2 regions of the Planococcus sp. PAMC 21323 genome follow, and region 2 is predicted to be linked to the other one. Evidence: a T-box and tRNA genes for the amino acid it is inferred to sense, from the RefSeq annotation. Region 2 holds a T-box; the other holds one or more tRNA genes.
The links. A T-box is a leader RNA that pairs with one kind of tRNA and senses whether it is charged. The one in region 2 lies ahead of trpS (tryptophan--tRNA ligase), so its partner is inferred to be a tRNA-Trp.
Positions count from the first base shown of each region.

Region 1 (10,145 bases), 1.3 Mb from region 2:
AACTGCGCTACCATTGACGACGCAGTAGCATTGCTAGAAGAACTCCCTCACCGCCGCTCTTTTAGTTATGTCCTATTAGACCGTACAGGAAAATCAGTTGTAGTCGAAGCATCGCCACGTTCTGTCGTCGTGCGTGAATCTGCTATTTCCACCAACCATTTTGAGTTACTAGTTGAAGAAAACCGCTACCAAACTGATGATTCTAGAAGAAGAGAACAGATGATGTTGCAGCAACATAAAAAAATCGATGCTTATAATGCTTTCCGCCTGTTAAATGACTCTGACAAAGGGGTCTTTTCAAAAAAATACAGTACAGCTTCAGGCACTCTTCATACCGCTTCTTACTTCCAGCACAGCTTAAAAGTTGGATTTGCTATCGGACCAGATCGCTTACCGCTCATGCTAGATTTTGAGAAATGGCTGCAAGGCGAGCGCTTATATGCAAAACGAATTAACGGAAAAATAGATACCCATCTGCCATTTGTTCATATGGCCGAACTATAAAAAACAAGAGTCAGCAAATTGCTGGCTCTTGTTTTTATTCTATACAAACTGTTTATCCACATGTGCAAAACCAATATCTGTATCTACCGCTCCATGTATCGATTGAATAGCCAAATTTTCTCCTTGTAACCACTTATCAAAATCTAAAATAACCGGCTGTTGATTTCCACCTAATGCAAACCAGATCTTTTTTTCTTTTGGTAAATAAGCAGAGGTATGAATCGTTCCAGCCCAACTTTTATAAAGAGTTGAAAATACACCTTTGTCCGTATCATTAAATAAACGAAAAGCACTACCAACATCTTTTGTTTGTTGTTCTTGAGTTTGAACCGCTTCTAATCGATCAAACGAGTCTTTCAAGTAATTGCGATTTTCGAGCTGTTGAATTTCGAAATGATTGGTACAAATATTAGCTATACGAATATCCACTGCCCGTGGGCTTGCTTCGACAATACGTGTTTCGCCACTAGTATCCGTCACAATATAACTAAACGATCCACGATGAGGTATTTTTTTCAGAAGTTCTACAGCTTCATTTACCGTAGCACACGTTTCTAAAATAATACGTCCAATTAAATAACAAACAAAGCCATCTCCTGGCTTTTTCCGATGTGTAAAATTATATCCCATAGCCAAGCCTTTCTCATTCATCCCATCCATTCGTCCAATAATCCGTGACGTAGGTCCGATTATGGCATAACCCCCATCAGTCGGTTGGAACAAACTAAAGCGTCCTTCATAAGTTTGCGGGTGAAAGTCATAATTCCTAACCATAAAATCTTTCCCAGTCACAATCGAACAACCCGATGGCATTGCATCAATACGGTAACCACCAAAGTCACGAATCACTTCTTCCATCGGTAAATCAAGACTTTTTTGCAATCCAAGTAGTTCATCCCATATTCTTGGTGCAAACTCACGAAAAACCTCTTCTGTTTCTTGCACACTTATTTCAAACCTCGGCCTTTTTGCTTTCCACTGCTTTCTCCGATTTTCTAATATCACGCTGTCTTTTAAAAGTTCCCCTTGCCTAACTCCAAAATCATAATGGCTTCCTCTAAATTCTAAAATATCACTATGGATTTTCCTCATCGAATACTCCTTTTTACTGAAAATTATCTATTGTAGTTCAGCATACACAATTTCACTTAAACTTTCAAAAGTCAAAGCGAGCGTGGAATGTGTTAAGAATAGTAAAGTATGGATGGCAGTCTTTTTAATAATTGGAAATTATCTTGGCTATGACATCTTCCCATTATCCCCATTCCCGGTATAACCATCTTGATAGAAATCAGTTTTTCTAGATTAGTTATTCACGGCCTGTTGCCGTTCTATTTGGAGTTTTTCTTAGTTTTGCAGTTAATGTAGAAATCATATAACTTTATCAACAAAAAGAAAAAAGCCCTAACAATTAAGTCAGGACTTTTATTCTTTACTTGCATTATACCGGCGGTCGGGGTCGAACCGACACTCCCGTGAAGGAACGGGATTTTGAGTCCCGCGCGTCTGCCAATTCCGCCACGCCGGCAAGTATTGATTTAGCGGACAAGATTTATTATAGCACACCCTACTTTTCTCGCCAATACTTTCTTGATGTATTAAATAGTTTCAAATGGCAAAGTATAAGATTGAGATAGCATAATAGACATTAAGAGCAAAACTCGCAGCAGGTTCGAGACATTCTCTCTTAAACAAAAAGACGTTTCTCATAACAATGTTCTTTAAAGAATGGCCATCGTAATCCACTACCCTTCTATTATCCATCGGTCATATTGAAACTAATTTCATCAATAGTGATCTAATCTCGACTTTATAAATGACAATACAACAAAAAACCTCTTAACTATGAATACTCACAGTTAAGAGGTTTTGGAAAGAACAGGCAGGTTCTTTCATGATACCGGCGGTCGGGGTCGAACCGACACTCCCGTGAAGGAACGGGATTTTGAGTCCCGCGCGTCTGCCAATTCCGCCACGCCGGCAAATTATTATGGAGGCGGCAACCGGACTCGAACCGGTGATAAGGGTGTTGCAGACCCATGCCTTACCACTTGGCTATGCCGCCAAATAATGGAGCGGAAGACGAGGTTCGAACTCGCGACCTCCACCTTGGCAAGGTGGCGTTCTACCACTGAACTACTTCCGCAATAAAGCTGGGGTACCTGGATTCGAACCAGGGCATGACGGGATCAAAACCCGTTGCCTTACCGCTTGGCTATACCCCATTAATAAAAGATGGGGCGGACGAGGGGAATTGAACCCCCGAGTGCCGGAATCACAATCCGGTGCGTTAACCACTTCGCCACGACCGCCACTTTACTATTTTATAAGTTTACTTAATTAAATTAAAACATGGGGCGGACGAGGGGAATTGAACCCCCGAGTGCCGGAATCACAATCCGGTGCGTTAACCACTTCGCCACGACCGCCATCATATAAATTTTAAAATTGGCAGGGGCAGTAGGAATCGAACCCACATCGGAGGTGTTGGAGACCTCTGTTCTACCGTTAAACTATGCCCCTAAAAACTGGTGGTGGGGGGCAGATTCGAACTGCCGAACCCGAAGGAGCGGATTTACAGTCCGCCGCGTTTAGCCACTTCGCTACCCCACCTAGTGGTGCCGGAGAAAGGAGTCGAACCCTCGACCTACTGATTACAAGTCAGTTGCTCTACCAACTGAGCTACTCCGGCATAAATATTAATAAAAATGGTGGGTCAGGACGGAATCGAACCGCCGACACTTAGAGCTTCAATCTAATGCTCTACCGACTGAGCTACTGACCCACTTTTAAAAATTAAAATGGCGGTCCCGACCGGGATCGAACCGGCGATCTCCTGCGTGACAGGCAGGCATGTTAACCGCTACACCACGGGACCATTTGGTTGCGGGGGCAGGATTTGAACCTGCGACCTTTGGGTTATGAGCCCAACGAGCTACCGAACTGCTCCACCCCGCGATAATGTTATTTCATATACTTCACAATACTTACGTATTTAAGAAATGGTGGAGGATGACGGGATCGAACCGCCGACCCTCTGCTTGTAAGGCAGATGCTCTCCCAGCTGAGCTAATCCTCCATGTAATTGGTGACCCCTACGGGATTCGAACCCGTGTTACCGCCGTGAAAGGGCGGTGTCTTAACCGCTTGACCAAGGGGCCGTACTTATATTTTTGAAAACGATCTTCTGGCGGAGAGCAAGGGATTCGAACCCTTGAGACGGTTGCCCGCCTACATGATTTCCAATCATGCTCCTTCGGCCACTCGGACAGCTCTCCATAATTGGCTCCGAAGGTAGGACTCGAACCTACGACCATCGCATTAACAGTGCGGTGCTCTACCACTGAGCTACTTCGGAATAATTGATCAGCCTGGCAACGTCCTACTCTCACAGGGGGAAACCCCCAACTACCATCGGCGCAAAAGAGCTTAACTACCGTGTTCGGGATGGGAACGGGTGTGGCCTCTTTGCCATCATTACCAGACTGAATTTATTTTGAAAGACAAGATTTATTATACCAATATCACAGGCATTTTCAAGCTTTTTTTCAAAAACTTTTTCTTATTCTTTCAAAACTGGATAAACGACATTGGAACGTGCAAGATTTTCGCCTACAATTTGTTGGTTAAGTCCTCGATCGATTAGTATTCGTCAGCTGCACGTGTCGCCACGCTTCCACCTCGAACCTATCTACCTCATCGTCTTTGAGGGATCTTACTTGCTTGCGCAATGGGAAATCTCATCTTGAGGGGGGCTTCGTGCTTAGATGCTTTCAGCACTTATCCCGGCCACACATAGCTACCCAGCGATGCCCTTGGCAGAACAACTGGTACACCAGCGGTGTGTCCATCCCGGTCCTCTCGTACTAAGGACAGCTCCTCTCAAATTTCCTGCGCCCGCGACGGATAGGGACCGAACTGTCTCACGACGTTCTGAACCCAGCTCGCGTACCGCTTTAATGGGCGAACAGCCCAACCCTTGGGACCGACTACAGCCCCAGGATGCGATGAGCCGACATCGAGGTGCCAAACCTCCCCGTCGATGTGGACTCTTGGGGGAGATAAGCCTGTTATCCCCGGGGTAGCTTTTATCCGTTGAGCGATGGCCCTTCCATGCGGAACCACCGGATCACTAAGCCCGTCTTTCGACCCTGCTCGACATGTACGTCTCGCAGTCAAGCTCCCTTCTGCCTTTACACTCTACGAATGATTTCCAACCATTCTGAGGGAACCTTTGGGCGCCTCCGTTACTCTTTAGGAGGCGACCGCCCCAGTCAAACTGCCCGCCTGACACTGTCTCCCAAGCCGATCAGGCTTGTGGGTTAGAATTTCAATACAACCAGGGTAGTATCCCACTGACGCCTCCTCCGAAGCTGGCGCTCCGGAATCTCAGGCTCCTACCTATCCTGTACAAGTTGCACCAAAATTCAATATCAGGCTACAGTAAAGCTCCACGGGGTCTTTCCGTCCTGTCGCGGGTAACCTGCATCTTCACAGGTACTATAATTTCACCGAGTCTCTCGTTGAGACAGTGCCCAGATCGTTACGCCTTTCGTGCGGGTCGGAACTTACCCGACAAGGAATTTCGCTACCTTAGGACCGTTATAGTTACGGCCGCCGTTTACTGGGGCTTCAATTCGCACCTTCGCTTGCGCTAAGCACTCCTCTTAACCTTCCAGCACCGGGCAGGCGTCAGCCCCTATACGTCACCTTACGGTTTTGCAGAGACCTGTGTTTTTGCTAAACAGTCGCCTGGGCCTATTCACTGCGGCTCTCTCGGGCTATTCACCCTACCAGAGCACCCCTTCTCCCGAAGTTACGGGGTCATTTTGCCGAGTTCCTTAACGAGAGTTCACTCGCTCACCTTAGAATTCTCTTCTCGCCTACCTGTGTCGGTTTGCGGTACGGGCACCTCCCGCCTCGCTAGAGGCTTTTCTTGGCAGTGTGAAATCAGGGACTCTAAGGGTAAACCCTCTTGCCATCACAGCTCAACGTATCAGGAATGGGATTTGCCTCATTCCACGCCTCACTGCTTGGACGTGCACAACCAACGGCACGCTCTCCTTATCCTTCTGCGTCCCCCCATTGCTCAAACGGCGGGGAGGTGGTACAGGAATATCAACCTGTTGTCCATCGTCTACGCCTATCGGCCTCGACTTAGGTCCCGACTAACCCTGAGCGGACGAGCCTTCCTCAGGAAACCTTAGGCATTCGGTGGACGGGATTCTCACCCGTCTTTCGTTACTCATACCGGCATTCTCACTTCTAAGCGCTCCACCAGTCCTTCCGGTCTGACTTCTACGCCCTTAGAACGCTCTCCTACCACGGATCTCTTACGAGATCCATCCACAGCTTCGGTAATCCGTTTAGCCCCGGTACATTTTCGGCGCAGTGTCACTCGACCAGTGAGCTATTACGCACTCTTTAAATGATGGCTGCTTCTAAGCCAACATCCTGGTTGTCTAAGCAACGCCACATCCTTTTCCACTTAACGGATATTTGGGGACCTTAGCTGGTGGTCTGGGCTGTTTCCCTCTTGACTACGGATCTTATCACTCGCAGTCTGACTCCCAAGCATAAATCACTGGCATTCGGAGTTTGTCTGAATTCGGTAACCCGGGATGGGCCCCTAGTCCAAACAGTGCTCTACCTCCAGGATTCTCTATCTTGAGGCTAGCCCTAAAGCTATTTCGGAGAGAACCAGCTATCTCCAGGTTCGATTGGAATTTCTCCGCTACCCACACCTCATCCCCGCACTTTTCAACGTGCGTGGGTTCGGGCCTCCAGTAAGTGTTACCTTACCTTCACCCTGGACATGGGTAGATCACCTGGTTTCGGGTCTACAACTACATACTCTGTCGCCCTATTCAGACTCGCTTTCGCTGCGGCTCCGCCTTCTCAGCTTAACCTTGCATGTAATCGTAACTCGCCGGTTCATTCTACAAAAGGCACGCCATCACCCATTAACGGGCTTTGACTACTTGTAGGCACACGGTTTCAGGATCTATTTCACTCCCCTTCCGGGGTGCTTTTCACCTTTCCCTCACGGTACTGGTTCACTATCGGTCACTAGGAAGTATTTAGCCTTGGGAGATGGTCCTCCCAGATTCCGACGGAATTTCACGTGTTCCGCCGTACTCAGGATCCACTCTGGAGGGGTAGGGTTTTCGGCTACGGGGCTGTTACCCGCTGTGGCGGACCGTTCCAGGTCGCTTCGCCTAATCCTACCTTTTGTAACTCCGTATAGAGTGTCCTACAACCCCAAGAGGCAAGCCTCTTGGTTTGGGCTGATCCCGTTTCGCTCGCCGCTACTCAGGGAATCGCATTTGCTTTCTCTTCCTCCAGGTACTTAGATGTTTCAGTTCCCTGGGTCTGCCTTCTCATGTGCTATAGATTCACACATGGATACTACCCGATTAAAGGTAGTGGGTTCCCCCATTCGGAAATCTCCGGATCATCGCTCACTTACAGCTCCCCGAAGCATATCGGTGTTAGTGCCGTCCTTCTTCGGCTCCTAGTGCCAAGGCATCCACCGTGCGCCCTTTCTAACTTAACCAATGGTTAATTAAAAAGTTGTGACCAATGGTCACGCGTACTTGAATTTCTTGCATTTGTTTCAATGTCGTTTTATCCAGTTTTCAAAGAACAAGGTTGAAAGTCACAAAAAAAGGCGTTGCCGCCTGAAGGTGAACCTTCAAAACTGAACGCAAAACGTCAACCCCGAGAAAACTCGGTTCCGAATTTATCCTTAGAAAGGAGGTGATCCAGCCGCACCTTCCGATACGGCTACCTTGTTACGACTTCACCCCAATCATCTGTCCCACCTTCGGCGGCTGGCTCCACAAGGGTTACCTCACCGACTTCGGGTGTTACAAACTCTCGTGGTGTGACGGGCGGTGTGTACAAGGCCCGGGAACGTATTCACCGTGGCATGCTGATCCACGATTACTAGCGATTCCGGCTTCATGCAGGCGAGTTGCAGCCTACAATCCGAACTGAGAACGGTTTTATGGGATTGGCTCCCCCTCGCGGGTTGGCAACCCTTTGTACCGTCCATTGTAGCACGTGTGTAGCCCAGGTCATAAGGGGCATGATGATTTGACGTCATCCCCACCTTCCTCCGGTTTGTCACCGGCAGTCACCTTAGAGTGCCCAACTAAATGCTGGCAACTAAGATCAAGGGTTGCGCTCGTTGCGGGACTTAACCCAACATCTCACGACACGAGCTGACGACAACCATGCACCACCTGTCACCACTGTCCCCGAAGGGAAAAGTGTATCTCTACACCGGGCAGTGGGATGTCAAGACCTGGTAAGGTTCTTCGCGTTGCTTCGAATTAAACCACATGCTCCACCGCTTGTGCGGGCCCCCGTCAATTCCTTTGAGTTTCAGCCTTGCGGCCGTACTCCCCAGGCGGAGTGCTTAATGCGTTAGCTGCAGCACTAAGGGGCGGAAACCCCCTAACACTTAGCACTCATCGTTTACGGCGTGGACTACCAGGGTATCTAATCCTGTTTGCTCCCCACGCTTTCGCGCCTCAGCGTCAGTTACAGACCAGAAAGTCGCCTTCGCCACTGGTGTTCCTCCACATCTCTACGCATTTCACCGCTACACATGGAATTCCACTTTCCTCTTCTGCACTCAAGTTCTCCAGTTTCCAATGACCCTCCACGGTTGAGCCGTGGGCTTTCACATCAGACTTAAAGAACCGCCTGCGCGCGCTTTACGCCCAATAATTCCGGACAACGCTTGCCACCTACGTATTACCGCGGCTGCTGGCACGTAGTTAGCCGTGGCTTTCTGGTGAGGTACCGTCAAGGTACCAGTAGTTAGTTGGTACTTGTTCTTCCCTCACAACAGAGTTTTACGATCCGAAAACCTTCGTCACTCACGCGGCGTTGCTCCGTCAGACTTTCGTCCATTGCGGAAGATTCCCTACTGCTGCCTCCCGTAGGAGTCTGGGCCGTGTCTCAGTCCCAGTGTGGCCGATCACCCTCTCAGGTCGGCTACGCATCGTCGCCTTGGTAGGCCATTACCCCACCAACTAGCTAATGCGCCGCGGGCCCATCCTGCAGTGACAGCCGAAACCGTCTTTCCGTGCAGCCTCAGGAGAGGCCGCAAACTATTCGGTATTAGCACCGGTTTCCCGGAGTTATCCCGATCTGCAGGGCAGGTTGCCCACGTGTTACTCACCCGTCCGCCGCTAAACAATGGGAGCAAGCTCCCAATGTTCCGCTCGACTTGCATGTATTAGGCACGCCGCCAGCGTTCGTCCTGAGCCAGGATCAAACTCTCCATTATAGAGTAGTGTTGATTGCTCAATACTGCTGGCGTATCGCCGTCCGAAGACGCACGATTCGCTTTGATCTGCGTAATGCTGATCAGTAAGTTTTGCGCGGGCCGTTTTGCGCGACCGTTGCTGTTTGTTGACGTTTTGCTGTTCAGTTTTCAAGGTTCAGTATGCGTTCTGTAAAAGCAACTTCTCTAAGTTATCATCGTTCGATGAAAGAGTCAAGCTTTTTTATTATTGTAAAAAACTTAATTCCCCTTAGCGACATGTATTATCATAATACACCCCCCTCATAGATGTCAACGATTAAAGCGAAAAAGTTCTTAAAAACTTTACCACCTAATTTAACAAGCTTTGAAATCATTATCCTTCAACGTCTTTTCTAGCATTTACACAGATAATAAGCTGTTGCCAAAAGTCTTATAAGCCGACTTTTGGCAACAGCTCTTCACGTTTTTTAAAATCTATTCATTGAAAAGACTCACTGTTAAATCAAATTCTTCTATATAATGCTTCTTTCCATCATTTACGTCGTGTTTAATTTTTAACATAATAGTATCGATGAAAGACGCCTTCACTCTTGGTCGTAACGCCATTAATAGATATGAGGTCTTTTTCTACAAGAAACTCGATGAAAACCTCCAGATCAGAAGAATAGTTTTTTAACTCTTCCTGTTCGTGTAATTCTTGGATGGTCCAACTACTTTGTTTTTCCATAACTTCTCTTATGTGAAGAGCTCCATCTTTTGTCCGTGAATGAATATAAAATTCACTTGCCAAAAATAATAATTCCAAACGTTTATCAATCGGTTCATCACTCGATATTAACTCTTCGTATAGTTTATATATCGCTGGCTCCATCTGCTTTACTTGAGACCACACGGTTACTTCTGGAGGTAGTCCGTTTTCGAGTACTGCTAACCGAGCTAAATGATGCAATGACTCTACCATATGATGATAGGCATCCATATAGTTTTTTTCTTCAAAAAATGATTTTCCTTCCATATAGCGTCGAATCAACTTAGCGAATTCCATACCCATTTTAATTTTCCGACCATAGAAAGGATAGTCTTTGAGTTCGGTCTTTAGCTTTTCCATAAATTCGTTTCGGTCGTAAATTACACGGCCATAAAAAAGCCAGTCGACAATTTTCCGATTTGTGCCAAGCAACAACCATTTATGTAATTGCTTTTCCGTAACAATATGCATAGCAGCTTTTCTATCCATATACGTGTAATGCTTTGTAAACACTGGTGTTTCATTTTCTTTCGTGATAATCAATAAAATCGAATCAAAAGTATCCGTTATTTGACTAACTTTCTCTCTTTTTTCTACTAAAATCACTCCAAG
Region 1 is NZ_CP009129.1:835,378-845,522, reverse strand. Features, by position in the region: gene PLANO_RS04235 (C45 family autoproteolytic acyltransferase/hydrolase) at 1-504, shown strand, start outside; gene PLANO_RS04230 (C45 family autoproteolytic acyltransferase/hydrolase) at 544-1,596, opposite strand; tRNA gene PLANO_RS04225 (tRNA-Leu) at 1,949-2,032, opposite strand; tRNA gene PLANO_RS04220 (tRNA-Leu) at 2,403-2,486, opposite strand; tRNA gene PLANO_RS04215 (tRNA-Cys) at 2,496-2,569, opposite strand; tRNA gene PLANO_RS04210 (tRNA-Gly) at 2,576-2,650, opposite strand; tRNA gene PLANO_RS04205 (tRNA-Gln) at 2,658-2,729, opposite strand; tRNA gene PLANO_RS04200 (tRNA-His) at 2,741-2,816, opposite strand; tRNA gene PLANO_RS04195 (tRNA-His) at 2,858-2,933, opposite strand; tRNA gene PLANO_RS04190 (tRNA-Trp) at 2,954-3,027, opposite strand; tRNA gene PLANO_RS04185 (tRNA-Tyr) at 3,034-3,117, opposite strand; tRNA gene PLANO_RS04180 (tRNA-Thr) at 3,121-3,196, opposite strand; tRNA gene PLANO_RS04175 (tRNA-Phe) at 3,214-3,289, opposite strand; tRNA gene PLANO_RS04170 (tRNA-Asp) at 3,307-3,382, opposite strand; tRNA gene PLANO_RS04165 (tRNA-Met) at 3,386-3,462, opposite strand; tRNA gene PLANO_RS04160 (tRNA-Val) at 3,508-3,583, opposite strand; tRNA gene PLANO_RS04155 (tRNA-Glu) at 3,591-3,665, opposite strand; tRNA gene PLANO_RS04150 (tRNA-Ser) at 3,693-3,782, opposite strand; tRNA gene PLANO_RS04145 (tRNA-Asn) at 3,788-3,862, opposite strand; rRNA gene rrf (5S ribosomal RNA) at 3,874-3,989, opposite strand; rRNA gene PLANO_RS04135 (23S ribosomal RNA) at 4,127-7,060, opposite strand; rRNA gene PLANO_RS04130 (16S ribosomal RNA) at 7,257-8,806, opposite strand; gene PLANO_RS04125 (nucleotidyltransferase-like protein) at 9,333-10,145, opposite strand, start outside.
Region 1: it encodes a tRNA-Trp, which carries the amino acid that the T-box ahead of trpS (tryptophan--tRNA ligase) is inferred to sense. The anticodon was not compared.

Region 2 (10,145 bases):
ATAAAATGATTTAGCTTAAGGGGGATAAATGTGAGCGAAGTTTTGCTTGAAATCAAAAATTTGAAAACATCTTTTAGAATTAAAGATGATTATTATGCCGCTGTTGACGATGTATCGTTAACAATCAAAAAAAATGAAGTTCTTGCAATTGTAGGTGAGTCTGGTTCTGGAAAAAGTGCATTTGCATTTTCGATTATGGGTCTTCATACAAGAGCGAAAATTGAAGGGGAAATCAATTACAAAGGAAATAATTTAGCAACAGCAAATGCAAATTATATGAAGCAGCTACGAGGTAGTGAAATGGGAATGATTTTTCAAGATGCTCTTTCTGCGCTTAATCCGCTCATGGTAGTGGGAGCACAAATCGATGAAGCCATTTTTCTTCACAATCCCAAAATCTCAAAAAGCCTTCGAAAAAAACAAGTAATTAATTTATTAAACCAAGTCGGCATCCCACGTCCTGAAAAAACCTATTATCAGTATCCACATGAACTATCAGGAGGTATGCGTCAACGTATTGTTATAGCAATGGCCATTTCAAATCAGCCTGAACTATTGATAGCAGATGAACCGACAACAGCATTAGATGTAACGATTCAATCGCAAATTTTAGATTTGATCAAAGAATTAAAAGATACGATGCATGCTGGCATTATTTTGATCACGCATGATTTAGGAGTGGTCGCTGAAATGGCTGACCGAGTGGCGGTTATGTATGCGGGGCAAATTGTAGAAATTGCAGATATTTATACATTAATGGAAAATCCGCAACATCCATATACACGCTCTCTTTTAAATTCAATTCCAACATTGGCAGAAGTAAAATCTGATCTTCACGTCATTCAAGGTGTTGTACCATCACTTCAAAATTTGCCTAGAACAGGCTGTCGCTTTGCAAGCCGTATCCCATGGATCGAAGAGTCATCTCATGAAGCTTCACCAGAACTGCACGAAATCAGTCTTGGTCACTTTGTGCGCTGCACCTGCTATAAAGACTTTTACTTCCCAGAACAAGCCAAGGAGGAGCGCAATTATGTCGCTAATTGAAGTTGAAAATTTGAAAGTCCACTTTCCTATCCGTGGCGGTGTATTTCAAACTGTGAAGGATCATGTTCGCGCGGTAGATGGCGTCTCATTTTCGATTGAACAAGGTCAAACTTACGGGCTCGTTGGAGAATCTGGATCAGGAAAAACAACGACAGGGCGCGCCATTATCGGCTTAAATGATATTACTTCAGGAAAAGTAATGTTTGAAGGAAGAGATTTGGCGACGGTTAGTAAAAAAGAGTATATCGACGTCCGAAAAGATATACAAATGATTTTCCAAGATCCATTTTCATCGTTAAATCCTAAAAAAAGAGTAATAGATATTGTAGCAGAACCGCTTCGTAATTATGAAAACCTATCTGCAGCAGAAGAACATACACGCATTCAAGAACTTATGGAATTGGTTGGGCTTAGTCCAGAAGCAATTTATAAATATCCGCATGAATTTTCTGGAGGACAGCGACAAAGGATTGGTATTGCCCGAGCAATTGCTTTAAAACCTAAATTGATTATTGCTGACGAACCAGTATCGGCTTTAGATGTATCGGTACAAGCTCAAGTATTGAATTTTATGCGTGAAATTCAAAAAGAACTCAATTTAACGTATCTATTTATTAGTCACGATTTAGGAATTATTCGTCATATGTGTGATCATATTGGCATTATGTACAAAGGTCGATATGTTGAGCAGGGAACTGCAGAGGAGATATTTACAAATCCACAACATATTTATACGAAACGGTTAATCGCTGCAATCCCTGATAGCGATCCGCGCAAACGAGAAATGCATTACGAAAATCGAAAACGGGTGAAATCTGAATACGATAATTTAGAAAAAGACTTTTTTGATGAAGATGGCTTGCCATTCTCCTTAAAACCAATATCAGCTACTCACCACGTAGCTATTGCAGAAGGGAGCTTGGGGATATGTGGAAATTAATTGTTCGGAGAACACTTATCACCATCCCGCAAATTATTGTCTTAAGTCTGTTAGTATTCATTTTAGCTCAGGCTATGCCTGGTGATGCATTAACTGGATTAATTGATCCAAGTATTGATCCGGCTACAATCGAGGCAATGAGAGAACGTCTTGGATTGAACAATCCTTGGTATGTACAGTACATAGACTGGATTAAAGGCGTTGTACAAGGAGATTTTGGGCAATCATTCCGTTTTAAAATGCCAGTAGCTGATTTAATCGGAGCCCGAATGATCAATACGCTATGGTTATCTTTAGCAACATTAATTTTAACGTATTTAATCGCAATTCCACTTGGGATTATTAGTGGCCGGTTTAATGATACTTGGTTAGACCGTGCAATTACGGGTTATACGTATATTGGATTTGCAGCACCATTATTTATTTTTGCATTAGTTATGTTATTTATTTTCGGCTTCCAATTAAGCTGGTTCCCAACTAGCGGTAGTGTCACACCTGGTACTACACCAGGAACATTCGAATATTTTATCAGCAAAATAAATCATTTATTATTGCCAGCTTTATCGATGGCATTGATTACCACTGTTTCGACAGTTCAGTATTTGAGAAGTGAGATTATTGATACAAAGCAAAAAGATTTTATCGTAACAGCTCGAGCGAAAGGTGCATCCGAATCACGTGTCTATAATCGTCACGTATTAAGAAATTCCCTGCTTCCAATCGCGGCGTTCTTTGGATACGAAATAACTGGATTGATTGGTGGAACGATATTCATAGAGAGTATCTTTGGTTATCCAGGGATGGGAGAGTTATTCCTTTCTTCAATCAGTTTGCGTGATTACAGTGTAATGACAGCGCTTGTACTTTTGTTTGGACTTGCCGCAATCATAGGAGCGTTGTTATCAGATATTATCTTGAGTTTAGTAGATCCACGTATTCGAATTAAATAATAAATGATAATTTTGAGGTGTAAATATGAGACTTGATAAAGACGGTGGAACACAAATCCCAGATGTGGATCTCGCTAAAAGCCCATCCGGATTTAGTATATTACTAAGAGAATTAATACGGGATAAAGTTGCACTAGTTTCGTTAGCATTTTTGTTTTTAACCATTGTAGGCGTTTTCGGAACTTCAGTTATTCTCGACCAAGACGATATCATCAAAGTTGATTTGTTTGCTCTTTATGAGGCTCCATCTTCTATGTATTGGTTAGGAACTGATTACGGTGGTCGTGATATTTTTGGTCAATTAATCATTGGTACGCGAAATTCATTAGCTATCGGTATTTTAATCACTTTACTAACAGGAATTATCGGTATATTAGTAGGACTCGTGTCCGGATATTATGGTGGCACAGTTGATAATATTTTTATGCGATTTGTTGATTTTTTCATGGTATTGCCTACGTTGATGATAGTTATCGCATTTGTTACGGCTGTACCTGGTTATAGCATTGTCTCATTTTCTTTAATAATGACAGCGTTCTTATGGATGGGAATCGCCCGTCTCATACGATCCAAAGCGCTGCAGGAAAAAGAGCTAGACTACGTAAAAGCTTCTAAAACATTGGGAACATCAAATTTTAAAATCATGTTTTTCCAAGTGCTTCCAAATTTAAGTTCAATCATTATCGTTACAATGACGCTAAATTTGGCAGCAAATATCGGAATAGAGTCTGGCTTATCCTTTTTAGGATTTGGCTTTCCAGAATCGACGCCTAGTTTAGGGACGCTAATTAGTTATGCACGTAACCCTCAAACTTTGGAATTAAGATGGTGGATTTGGTTACCTGCATCGATTCTAATTTTAGTATTGATGCTTAGTATAAATAACGTTGGGCAAGCTTTAAAACGAGCTACTGATGCCCGACAACGAAGAGGGTAATAAATAGCGGGAGAAAGGGGATAAAAGTCTGAAAGTGGATTCAACATTTTATTCTGAAACATGTAAACAGCAATTATTTTATCTCATACTAAAGGGGGAAATAAAAAATGAAGAAAAGTAATAAGCCTAAATTATTGGTTATGTCATTAGCATTGTTATTAGCAGCATGTAGTGGAGATGATGAGGCAACAAAAGATAGCGGTAGCAAAAAAGACGCTGATGGCAAACAGGAAGCAAAAGATGATGGGCTGTATTCGATCGATGATTTTAGCAATGTAAAAACAAACGAAGGCGAAGCTATCGATGGTGGTAAGATCACATTTGGTTTAGTATCGGATACAGTATTTGAAGGAACACTAAACTGGAACTTTTACTCTGGTGCACCCGATGCAGAAATTTTAAACTGGTTTGATGAAGGTTTGTTAACTTGGGATGAAAACTATGTGTACACAAATGATGGAGCTGCAACATATGAAGTTTCTGAAGATGGACGCACATTTACATTTAAAATTGGCGACAATGTAAACTGGCATGACGGTAAACCTGTTACTGCAGAAGATTGGTTATTTGCTCATGAAGTAATCGGCAATAAAGATTATGACGGCCCTCGCTACAACTCAGATTTCACTAATATCGAAGGAATGGAAGAGTATAATAGCGGGAAAGCGGATACGATTTCAGGTATTGAAGTAGTTGATGAGAAGACATTGAAAATTACGTATATCGAATCAACTCCTTCTCTATTAACAGGAAGCATTTGGTCATACCCATTAGCTAAGCATATTTTTGGAGACATGGCCGTAGCAGATATTTCTTCATCTCCAGAAGTACGGGAAAATCCAATCGGTTTTGGACCATTTAAAGTAGATAGCATTGTTCCAGGAGAATCTGTAACACTTACAAAGAACGAAGATTACTGGCGCGGTGAACCAAAACTTGATGGTGTTACAATCAAAGTCATCAGCAGCTCAACAGTTGTTCAAGAACTGGAAACGGGTGGAGTAGACTTGATCAGTGATTTCCCAGTAGATCAATTCCCAGATAACGCGGAAATGTCCAATGTAGAATTTTTAGGAGCAATAGATCGTGCTTATACGTACGTTGGATTTAAACTAGGAACATGGGATGCAGAGGAAAATCGGGTAAAACCTAATCCAGATGCGAAAATGGGAGATGTAGAACTTCGTAAAGCAATGTGGCATGCGGTTGACAATACAGCTGTTGGCGAACGCTTCTATAATGGATTGCGTTGGAATGCAACAACATTAATTCCACCGTCGCATCCTGAATTCCATGATGATACAAACGAAGGAAGAGCATACGATCCAGAAGTAGCAAAAACACTTCTAGATGATGCAGGTTATGAAGATACAGATGGTGATGGTTTCCGCGAAGATCCAGAAGGCAATCCATTAGAAATCAACTTTATTTCAATGACTGGTGGGGATACGGCTGAACCTTTAGCTCAGTATTATGTTCAGTCTTGGGAAACAGTTGGCTTAAAAGTGAATTTAGAAATGCTCGAATTTAACACTTTCTACGACCGTGTTGGTAACGGCGGAGAAGACAACCCAGACGTTGATGTTTATCAAGCAGCTTGGGGTGTTGGAATTGATGTAGATCCTTCAGGACTTTACGGAGCAGAAGCTTTATACAACTTCCCGCGTTGGGATAACGAAGAAAACGAACGTCTTCTAAAAGAAGGACGTTCAGCAGAAGCGTTTGATTTAGCGTTCCGTCAAGACGTTTACAATGAGTGGCAGCAATTAATGGTAGATGAAGTACCGGTATTCCCAACTTTATACCGTGCAATACTAAGTCCAGTCAATGACCGTGTATTAAACTACGCAATTGGCGATGGTACTGAAATGTACTTGTCTGATTTAGCTGTAAGCAGTGAAAAACCTGTTACTGCAGAATAAATAAAATAAATCAAAAGGAGCTGCGAATTTCGCAGCTCCTTTTTCTTACTTTCTTTTTCGACCAAGGCCCATTGCATTTTCCATTTTCTTTAAGGTTTTATTTGCAAGGAAATTTGCTTTTTCTGCTCCAGCGTCTAAAATTGCATCTAATTCATCGGAATCTAATAGGGCTTTGTAGCGTTCTTGAATCGGCGCTAAATGCTCTGTTACAGCTTTTGCTACAGAGGATTTAAAGTCACCGTAACCAGAACCTTCGTATTTTGAAACTAAGTTATCAATACTTTCACCAGTTAAGGCAGCTTCAATAGTCAATAAATTAGCTACTCCAGGTTTATTGATCGGATCGTAACTAACAATTCCTTCTGAATCTGTTACAGCACTCTTGATTTTCTTTTCAATAGTTTTTAAGTCATCAAGCAAAGTAATGATGGCTTTTTTGTTTGGATCGGATTTACTCATTTTTTTTGTAGGGTCTTGCAAGGACATAATACGCGCCCCGTTTTTTGGAATGCGAATGTCAGGGATCGTAAAGATGTCATTGTATTTGCGGTTAAAGCGCTCCGCTAAATCGCGTGTCAGTTCGATATGTTGTTTTTGGTCATCGCCAACTGGCACAATATCAGTTTGATACAATAGAATATCACCAGCCATTAGAGGTGGATAGGTTAATAATCCTGCTAAAACAGAAGTGTTTTTTGCCGACTTATCTTTGTATTGTGTCATGCGTTCAAGTTCTCCGATGGTCGAGACGCATTGCAACATCCAGCCAGCTTGTGCGTGCGCTGGAACTTCTGATTGAATAAACAAAGTTACTTTTTCTGGATCGATTCCAACTGCAAGATAAAGCGCAGCCAATGCCTTAATATTTTTACGTAGTTCTAATCGATCTTGAGGCATAGTGATAGCGTGTTGATCAACAATACAAAAGATGCAATCATATTCATCTTGCAACTCAGTAAATTGTTTAAACGCACCTATGTAATTTCCGAGTGTGACCGTACCGGTAGGCTGAACGCCTGAAAAAATTTTCTTCTTCATCTAATATTCCTCCTCAAATTAAAAACACAGCACACATCCCTAAAAAAAGGGACGAATGATGTGTTTCCGCGGTACCACCCTAGTTGCCGTTCCCGGCCACTCTTCTTCTTAACGTGAAGAACACGGAATTGACTACTATACATTCGCCAATTCAGCTCCAAAGTCCATTCAATGCAGCACTCCATCTGTTTACACCAACCACAGACTCTCTATTATAGAAGGAACTGCATTTACTCTTCTTTATCATTGCCCATTTTATATAGTCTTATTATAATACATAAACAATTTCTTAAGCAATATTAGATGCTATAAACGACTAAACAAATCAACATAATTAGTAAGGTAAGGCTACCAGTGACGAGTAAAAAGGAACTAGAGAAAGCTAAAGCTTCTGAAGGAGGACGCATTTCGTCATCTTCTAATGTTGATTTCATTTTAAAAGCTTTTCTCATACTCATTGTAAATATATCAAAAACTCCTGTCCGGATGACAAAAACCCATAATCCTAAAAAAAGTAAGATGCCTCCGTAAATAAATGAGTTGTTAATATAGGTTAACAAAGTGAAACCATCTGCTCGTAGAATCGTCGTTATAAATATTAATAGTTGAATAATTAAAAATGAAAAAATCATCTTTTTCAATTTGTGCACCTCAATTCTTATCAATTGTAGAAGAAATATAAAAAAAAATCAAAAAAACTATATTTATCGTAGACGGCGAAAACGCTTACAAATCCAACATTCGAGAGACTTTGTGTAATGTTAATGTAACGCAATTGTTACAAGAGTGTAAAAATTAGCAAAAAAGTTCTGTACAAGAAAAAAATATTATGTATAATTAACTGTGTACCAATTTTTCAGAAAATTCGAGGGGGTCAATTTAGTGAAGAATAGTAAGATTTTTTGGCTACTAAGCCTAGTTTTAGTTCTTAGTGCTTTTCTAGCCGCATGTGGTGGCAGTGATGAAGAAGACACAGGAACTGACAAAAAAGAAGGAAATCAAACAGCTGGGGAACCAGACGCAGAACAAGTTTTAAACTTGATGGAAAGCGCTGAAATTCCAACAATGGATATTTCACTAGCTGAAGATGCAGTTGCGTTTAACATTTTCAATAATGTTAACGAAGGACTTTTCCGTTTAAACAAAGAAAATGTTGCTGAACCAGCACTTGCTGATGGCGAGCCTGAAGTCAGCGAAGATGGTCTAACTTACACATTCAAATTACGTGATTCTAACTGGTCAGATGGTACACCAGTTACTGCTAAAGATTTTGTATACTCTTGGCAACGTTCAATTGATCCTGACACTGGTTCTCCATACGGAGCTTACATGATGGCTGGTTCGATTGTAAATGCTACTGAAATTGCTGCAGGAGAAATGGAACCGACTGAATTGGCAGTTAAGGCTGTTGACGATAACACTCTAGAAGTTCAATTAGAGCGTCCAGTACCTTACTTTATGTCATTAATGTCATTCCCAACTTTCTACCCACAGAACGAAGCTTTCGTTACTGAAAAAGGTGACGCTTACGCTTCTAATTCTGAAAACTTAATCTTTAACGGACCATTCACATTAACTGATTGGGACGGAACTGGTTTAACTTGGAAAATGCAGAAAAACCCTGAATACTGGGATGCTGAAACAGTTAAACTTGATACAATCAACGTAGACGTTGTAAAAGAACCTGCTACTGCAGTTAACCTTTACAACTCTGGTGAAAAAGATCGTGCTGGTCTTGCTGGTGAGTTTGCAAGACAATATGCAAATGATGAAAACCTAGTAACTGATTTAGAACCAACTCTTTTCTACTTTAAACTTAACCAAGAACGTAAAGGCGAGAAAAACGCACTTGCTAACGTCAACATCCGTAAAGCAATTGCACAAGGTTTCAACAAGCAAGATCTAGTTGACGTAGTATTAGCTAACGGTTCTCTACCAGCTAACTTCTTAGTACCAACTGAGTTTTCTTTTGATGAAAGCAAAGCTGATTTCCGTGATGTTAACGGAGACCTAATTGAATTTAATGCTGAAGAAGCTGGAAAGCTTTGGGCTACTGGTCTTGAAGAACTAGGAGTAGAAGAAGTTACACTTGAAATCTTGGGTGGCGATACTGAAACTGCTAAAAACATGGATGCGTACTTGAAAGCACAACTTGAAGAAAACCTTGAAGGTCTAACTATCGATCTTAAAGCAGTACCTTTCGGTGTTCGTTTAGAACTTGACGAAGCTCAGGACTATGACATTCAAACTGCTGGATGGGGACCAGATTACCAGGATCCTATGACATTCATCGATTTGTTTGTTACTGGATCTCCTCAAAACAAAATGGGTTACTCAAACCCAGAATATGATGCTTTAGTTGAATCTGCTAAAGGCGAATTGGCTACAGATGCAGCTGGACGTTGGGAAGCAATGGCTCAAGCTGAGAAAATTCTATTAGCTGACGATGCTGCAATCGCACCAATCTATCAGCGTGGAGCTATGGCTCTTCAACAACCATATGTTAACGACATTATCAAACACCCATTCGGTGGAGATTTCTCTTACAAATGGGCATACATTTCGGGTAAATAATAACTTAATCCCGCTACTGTGAAAACAAAATAGAGAGAGAGTATATCGCATTTTTAGATTGATATACTCTCTTTTCTAATGCAAAGGAATTAACCGAAAATTGACCATTTTCTGCTAACTCATGAATGTTGCAAGTCTGGCGTTTATTAGACAGACTTGTTAAATAGAATTATTTTGGAGGTGCACTATGGCGAAGTATATAGGCAAACGTTTAATTTATATGATCATCACTTTGGCATTGATTGCTACATTTACATTTTTCTTAATGAAAATATTACCTGGCTCCCCCGTGGCTTCCGCAGATAAATTGTCTCCAGAACAAAGGGCAGTCGTTGAAGCAAGATACGGATTGGATAAACCACTTCCGGTTCAGTATTTCGACTATATGTTTGGTTTAGTGCAAGGTGATTTAGGTATTTCCATTAACCAATTTAAAGGCGCAGATGTTACAGATGTCATTTTAAGCCGAATGGGTCCTTCAGCTCAAATTGGTTTCCAGGGAATGGTATTAGGGACAGTCCTAGGAATCTTGCTGGGAATGGTTGCGGCTTTAAGACAAAATACTTGGGTCGACTATACAAGTACTTTTATAGCGATTGTCGGAATTTCAATTCCTTCTTTCGTATTCGCTTCTTTATTACAGTACTGGTTCGGTTTAAAATGGGATTTGTTCCCGGTAGCTTTGTGGAAAGATGGCTTTATGTCTAGTGTGTTACCATCTATCGCATTAGCAATGT
Region 2 is NZ_CP009129.1:2,124,081-2,134,225, reverse strand. Features, by position in the region: gene PLANO_RS10775 (ABC transporter ATP-binding protein) at 31-1,047, shown strand; gene PLANO_RS10770 (ABC transporter ATP-binding protein) at 1,034-1,987, shown strand; gene opp4B (oligopeptide ABC transporter permease) at 1,975-2,937, shown strand; gene PLANO_RS10760 (ABC transporter permease) at 2,963-3,874, shown strand; gene opp4A (oligopeptide ABC transporter substrate-binding protein) at 3,982-5,796, shown strand; gene trpS (tryptophan--tRNA ligase) at 5,842-6,834, opposite strand; T-box leader at 6,879-7,090, opposite strand; gene PLANO_RS10745 (DUF3899 domain-containing protein) at 7,134-7,466, opposite strand; gene PLANO_RS10740 (peptide ABC transporter substrate-binding protein) at 7,717-9,408, shown strand; gene opp3b (oligopeptide ABC transporter permease) at 9,596-10,145, shown strand, end outside.